2 linked regions of the Thalassobaculum sp. OXR-137 genome follow. The protein of the gene in region 1 interacts with the protein of each later gene in a pairwise test. Links are inferred from orthologs where the notes say so. Each region holds a gene or a part of one and is shown in the gene's direction. Other genes may lie near its edges.

Region 1 (3,315 bases):
GTCTTCGCCAACACCGCCTTCGCCCGGATGTGGCAGATCGAGTCCGCCCGCCTGGAGATCGGCCCGACCCTGTCCGAGGTCCTCGACATGGCGCGGGAAAGCCGACGCCTGCCGGAACAGTCGGATTTCCGGGCCTGGCGGGACGACTTCAACCGGCTCTTCACCACCCTGATCGACGCCCATGAGGAGCTGCTGTTCCTGCCCGACGACAGCACCGTGCGCATGGTGGTCACGCCGCATCCGTTCGGCGGGCTGCTGATGACCTTCGAGGACGTGACCGACCGGCTGACCCTGGAGCGCTCCTACAACACGCTGACCGCCGTGCAGCAGGAGACGCTGGACAATCTGTACGAGGGCATCGTGGTGTTCGGCGTGGACAGCCGCATGAAACTGTCCAACCCGACGTTCCGCGCCCAATGGGGCTTGCGCGGCACGCCGGACGATCCGGTGTTCCTGGAACCCGAACCGCCGGCGGAAGTCGTGTTCCAGGCGATGCGGCCGAAATTCCCGACCGACCGGCCCTGGACCGACATCAAGGCGGAGTGGATGAGCTACCTCGCCGGGCGCGAGGCGACCAGCGGAACGCTTCACCTGACCGACGGCCGCGCGCTCGACTTCGCCATCGTGCCGCTGCCCGACGGCGCGACCCTGCTGAACTTCCGCGACGTCACCGACACCCTGGCCGTCCAGACCGCCCTGCAGGAACGCACCGAGGCGCTGGAGACAGCCGACCGGCTGAAGAGCGAGTTCCTGGCCAACGTCTCCTACGAGCTGCGCACGCCGCTGAACGCCATCATCGGCTTCTCGGAAGTTCTCGAGCAGGAATATGCCGGGCCGATGAACGAGCGGCAGAAGGACTATGCCAACGCCATTCTCGGCTCGTCGAACCGGCTCGTCCGACTGGTGAACGACATCCTCGACCTCGCCTCCATCGAGGCCGGCTATCTGGAGTTGGAACGCGAGAAGATCGCCCCGTCCGCCCTTGTCACCGCCGTGGAGTCCCTGGCGCGCGAGCGCGTTCGGGCACGCGGGGTCGGCCTGTCGGTCAACTGCCCGGCTGATCTGGCGCCGATCGAGGTGGACGAGCGCCGCCTGACCCAGGCGCTGTACAACGTCGTCTCCAACGCCATCGCCTTCACCCCGGAAGGGGGCGACGTGATGATGTCGGTGGAGGACCGGGGCGACACGGTCGCCTTCATCGTCAAGGACACCGGCGTCGGGATCGCGCTCGACGACCAGAGCCGGGTGTTCGAACGGTTCGAGCGCCGCGGCCGCTCCAGCGGCGCCGGTCTCGGCCTGGCCCTGGTGAAATCGCTTATCGAGCTGCATGACGGCACCGTCGCCCTGACCTCCGCGCCGGGCGAAGGCACCGAGGTGATCTGCACGGTCCCGCGCCATCCGCGGAAGATGGAGACCGAAGAAGCCGGAGACGACACCGAGTGACGTTCCTGCCGCCGCCCCTCTCCCTGGACCACCTGGACGCTACCCACCGCCTCGCCGCCTCTCTAGCCGACAGGGCCGAGCCGGGCATGGCCATCCTGCTGACCGGACCGCTGGGCGCCGGCAAGAGCGAGCTCGCCCGCGCCTTCGTTCGCGCCTGGCTGGACGACCCCGAGGCGGAGGTGCCCAGCCCCACCTTCACCCTGGTTCAGCCCTACGAGGGCGAACGCGGCACCGTGTGGCATTGCGACCTGTACAGGCTCGGCGATCCGGACGAAGTGGAAGAGCTCGGACTGCTGGAGGCGTTCTCCGAGGCCGTGGTGCTGGTGGAATGGCCGGACAGGTTGGGGGCACACCTTCCGTCGGATCGGCTCGAACTCGCGCTCGAAATATGCCATGGAAACGACCGGCGGATCGCCCGCCTGACGCCCCATGGGCGCTGGGCCGACCGCCTTGGCGAGATTGAGACGGGAACCCTGCCGGGTGAGTGACCGCGAGACCGAGATCAAGACATTCCTGGAGAATGCGGGCTGGAGCGGGGCCGAGGTCACGCTGCTGGCCAAGGATGCGTCCTACCGGGTCTATCACCGGGTGCTGCGCGACGGCGCCCGAGCCGTGCTGATGGACGCCCCGCCGACCCTGGAGGACGTGCGGCCGTTCCTCGACATCGCCGGCCAGCTGCGCCGATTCGGCTATTCCGCCCCGGCTGTCCTGGCCGAGGACGTGCCCGCCGGCCTGCTGCTGCTGGAGGATTTCGGCGACCGCACCTTCACCCGCATCCTGGCCGATCCGAACGAGCGGGCCTGGAGCGAGGAGGCGCTGTACGCCATCGCCGTCGATCTGCTGGCCGACCTGCACGACCGCGCGCCGGAGATCGGCTTCTCGGCCCCGCCCTATGACGGCGGACGGCTGGTGGAGGAGGCCGACCGGATGTTGCGCTGGTACGCACCGCTGACCCTGGGCGATGTGGTGCCCGACGACGCGGCCGAGTCGTATCGAGCCGCCTGGCAGGACGCCGTGCCGGTGATGACCTTCGGCGACGACACCCTGGTGCTGCGCGATTTCCACGTCGACAACCTGATGATCCTGGAGGGCCGTGAGGGCCTGGCGCGCTGCGGCCTGCTGGACTTCCAGGACGCCCTGTCCGGCAGCCCCGCCTACGATCTGGTCTCGCTGCTGCAGGACGCGCGGCGCGACCTGGCGCCGGGGCTGGAGGCGGCGATGCTGGAGCGCTATCGCGACCGGCGGAACGTCTCGGACTGGGACGCCTTCCTGCGCGCCTATCACGCGCTCGGCGCCCAGCGGGCGATCAAGATCCTGGGGCAGTTCGGCCGCCAGCAGGGCTTCTTCGGACGGACCAGCTACATGGTTCATATCCCGCGCTGCTGGGCCCATATAGAGGCCGATCTGACACGGGCCGGCCTGGACGGCGTGGCCGCGTGGCTCGACCGGGAGATGCCGTCCGCCGTACGCCGCATCCCCGAGCCGGACAGGCGCCTGCCCAGTTCGATCAGCCCCGAGATCAAACGATGAAAGACCGGTGAGGACACACGCATGCTGCTGCCCGGACTGAGCCGCCGGCCCGACTGGCTGCCCGAGACCGCGATGGTGCTCTGCGCCGGCCGCGGAACCCGCCTGGCGCCGATCACCGACAACCTGCCCAAGCCCATGGTCCCGGTCGGCGACGTGCCGATCCTGGAACGCACGCTGGAGCACCTGAAGGACGCCGGGGTGAAGCGGGTGGTGGTCAACACCCACTACCTGTCCGACTACGTCACCCGCTATATCGAGCGCCGCAAGGACCCGGCGATCACCGTCATCCACGAGGACAATGTGCTGGAGACCGGCGGCGGGGTGAAGAACGCCCTGCCCCAG
Region 2 (3,205 bases), 3.4 Mb from region 1 along the record:
CTGGTCCAGCAGCTTGCGGAACATCTCCACACCGGTGCAGGTCGTCTTCACCGTCGTCTTGATGCCGACGATCTCGATTTCCTCGCCCACCTTCACGATGCCGCGCTCGATACGGCCGGTCACCACCGTGCCGCGGCCCGAGATCGAGAACACGTCCTCGATCGGCATCAGGAACGGCAGGTTCTTCGGACGCTCCGGGGTCGGAATGTACGAGTCGACCGTCTCCATCAGCGCGAGGATCGCCTTGCGGCCGATCTCCTCGTTGCTGTCCTCGAGCGCGGCCAGAGCCGAACCCTTGGTGATCGGAATGTCGTCGCCCGGGAACTCGTAGGACGACAGAAGCTCGCGGATCTCGAGCTCGACCAGCTCCAGAAGCTCCTCGTCGTCGACCTGGTCGACCTTGTTCATGAACACGACCAGCGCCGGAACGCCGACCTGGCGCGCCAGAAGGATGTGCTCGCGCGTCTGCGGCATCGGGCCGTCGGCCGCCGACACCACCAGGATCGCGCCGTCCATCTGCGCCGCACCCGTGATCATGTTCTTCACGTAGTCGGCGTGGCCCGGGCAGTCCACATGCGCGTAGTGACGGTTCGCCGTCTCGTACTCAACGTGCGCCGTCGAGATCGTGATGCCGCGCGCCTTCTCTTCCGGCGCCTTGTCGATGGCGTCGTACGCCATGAACGTCGCACCGCCGGACTCTGCAAGCGTCTTCGTGATCGCCGCCGTCAGCGTCGTCTTGCCGTGGTCGACGTGACCGATCGTGCCGATGTTGCAGTGCGGCTTAGTCCGCGCGAATTTCTCCTTGGCCATCTCGTCGTTCCCGTCGGCTGCATCGTGGAGGCATCCAGGAGATGCCGGAAAAACTAACCCTCTTCAGAACCTTGTCGGTCGGTCGCGATCCGGTCAGCAAGTGGTGGTGGGGGTAGGATTCGAACCTACGTACGCATACGCGGGCAGATTTACAGTCTGCTGCCTTTAACCACTCGGCCACCCCACCATCGGATCGGATCGCAATCTCGCTTTCGGCAAGCCCCGTTCCTGAGGGAGTGCGAACTATGTTAATTCGCGACCGTTTGTCAACGACGAACGCGACAAAAAATGACCGCGCCGGTAATCCAGGCGGTTCGTGGTCTCCCAACCGAGGAAAACCGTAGCATAGCCATGGCGAAACGAAAATACGGCGGCCGCCCCTCCCGTGCGGCGAAATCCCCTGCCCCCGGCCGCGAGCGGTCCGGCGGCGGTCAAACACTCCCCGGCCGCGAGTCGGATCGGACGGCATTCGACCCGACTCTGCTGTTCGGCAGGCACGCGGTGGCGGCAGCACTGGCCAATCCGCGACGGCATGTCCGCGCGCTGATGTGCAGCGTGGAAGCGGCGGCCGATCTCGCCGAGACCCTGGCCGCCCTGCCCGAGGCCCGGTGCGGGGCCCTGCCCGACCCCAGGACCGTCACGGCGGAGGAGATCGCCACCCTGGTCGGCGAGGGCGCGGTGCATCAGGGCCTGATCGCCCGGGTCGACCCGCTGCCGGACACCGCCCTGGAGGACGTGCTCGACGCCGCCGGGCCCCAAAGCCTGCTGATGGTGCTCGACCAGGTGACCGATCCGCACAATCTCGGCGCCGTGCTGCGCTCCGCCGCGGCCTTCGGGGCCGATGCGGTCGTCGTCCAGGACCGGCACACCCCGCAGATCACTGCCGTGGTGGCCAAGACCGCGTCCGGCGCGCTCGACGTCACCCCGCTGGTGCGGGTGATCAACCTCGCCCGCGCCCTGCGCACCATCCAGGAGGCCGGGTTCTGGTGCGTCGGCCTCGCCGAGGAGGGGCCGGTCGCGCTCGACAGTCTCGACCTGTCCGGCCGGGCCGCGCTGGTGATGGGGGCGGAGGGCGACGGCCTGCGCCGCCTGACCCGCGAGACCTGCGACCAACTCGTCCACCTGCCGACCAAGGCGCCGATCCGCTCGCTCAACGTGTCGGCGGCGGCGGCGATCGCCCTGCATCACGCCGCGGTCGCCCCCGGCAGAAAGGCAGGTTAACCTTTAACCAAGATTTTTAGGCCATACTCCGACAGCTTTTCCGCGCGGCGGACCGAGCAAGCAGACCGGATATGCAGGAGTCCCAGTAATCATGGTGTTCACGCCGCGCGAGGACATCGAGGTCGCGAAATCAGCGATCTGCGAAGAAGCCGCAGACCTGTTCACTCCCGACGCTCGCGAAACCATCACCCGGGCCTGCGCCGCCTATCTCGGCCCCCGTAAGCTGACGGCGATCGAGATCCTGTACTCCCCGCGGCATCAGACCGATCTGATGAACAGCGGGACCAGCGCCATGCAGGCGGTCCAGAAGGCGGCGAGCTGGCAGGTCCGCGGCATGAGCGTGCCGGTAAGCGAGCGGATCCGCCGGCTGTGGGACATCATCGACCAGGCCAAGGCGGCCATGGCCGAGGAGGTCGAGGCCCTCGACCCGGCCCCGATGACGCCGGAGACCGCCGGCGCGTTGTTCGCCCGGCGGGGCGACGAGAGCAGCCCCGCCCATACCTTCCGCATCCTGTGCTCGGTTGCCGCCGGGCTGGCGGACAAGAAGGGCTGGGCCGACAAGCTCGACACCCTGCTGAAGATCGCCGCCAGCGCCGACACGCCGGAGGCGCTGGCCTGCATCGACCGGTTCCTGGGCGAGCTGCTGCGGCCGGTGGAGGTGCTCCCGGAGGTCATCGGCGATCTGCCGACCGCCGGCGAGGCGGTGGCCAGCCTGCTGGCCCTGCTGAACGGGACCGCCCGGCCGACCGACGCGCCGCCCAAGGCGGTCCTGTCGGTGCCGTTCTACAAGCTGATGACCCGCGCCCCGATGCCCGATTCCCGGGCGGCCCTGGCCGCGCATATCGTCCGTCTGGTCTCCGGCCCCGACAAGATGACGGCCAAGACCCTCGCCGAGGAGATCCAGGCGGTGGTCGAGCTGCGCGACACCCTCGTCTTCGAGGGCGCGCTGATCGGCGGCGAGGTGACCCAGGAGGCGCTGGAACGCCGGCTGGGCCGGGCCCTCTCCGACCAGACCATCGACATGCTGATGCAGGGAACGCGCTGCGTCGGCGAGCGGGTGATGCGGGCCGTGGCCCTGCACAGCAAGGTGTTCGGCGAGACCGCGCGGGAGTACCTGGAACAGTACGTCGCCGACCTGATGGGCCAGCCGCAGCTCGAGGCCAAGCTGGTGGCG

Evidence for each region.
Region 2: the proteins of tsaE (region 1) and rlmB interact in binary tests that used the Escherichia coli proteins (3 or more experiments, as listed by UniProt). The link is inferred for Thalassobaculum sp. OXR-137 from one-to-one orthologs.

The regions. Positions count from the first base shown.
Region 1 is NZ_CP139715.1:1,974,373-1,977,687, reverse strand. Bases 186-3,185 are described here. They hold tsaE (tRNA (adenosine(37)-N6)-threonylcarbamoyltransferase complex ATPase subunit type 1 TsaE), read left to right. Parts: upstream 186-1,439; coding sequence 1,440-1,931; downstream 1,932-3,185. Other genes in these bases: T8K17_RS09255 (nucleotidyltransferase family protein), read left to right, coding at 2,995-3,185; T8K17_RS09260 (aminoglycoside phosphotransferase family protein), read left to right, coding at 1,924-2,973; T8K17_RS09270 (sensor histidine kinase), read left to right, coding at 186-1,443. Outside these bases: more of T8K17_RS09270, read left to right, coding at 1-185; more of T8K17_RS09255, read left to right, coding at 3,186-3,315. UniProt on the Escherichia coli protein: Required for the formation of a threonylcarbamoyl group on adenosine at position 37 (t(6)A37) in tRNAs that read codons beginning with adenine.
Region 2 is NZ_CP139715.1:5,363,179-5,366,383, forward strand. The notes cover bases 207-3,096. They hold rlmB (23S rRNA (guanosine(2251)-2'-O)-methyltransferase RlmB), read left to right. Parts: upstream 207-1,161; coding sequence 1,162-2,031; downstream 2,032-3,096. Other genes in these bases: tuf (elongation factor Tu), read right to left, coding at 207-810; T8K17_RS24895 (hypothetical protein), read left to right, coding at 2,123-3,096. Outside these bases: more of tuf, read right to left, coding at 1-206; more of T8K17_RS24895, read left to right, coding at 3,097-3,205. UniProt on the Escherichia coli protein: Specifically methylates the ribose of guanosine 2251 in 23S rRNA.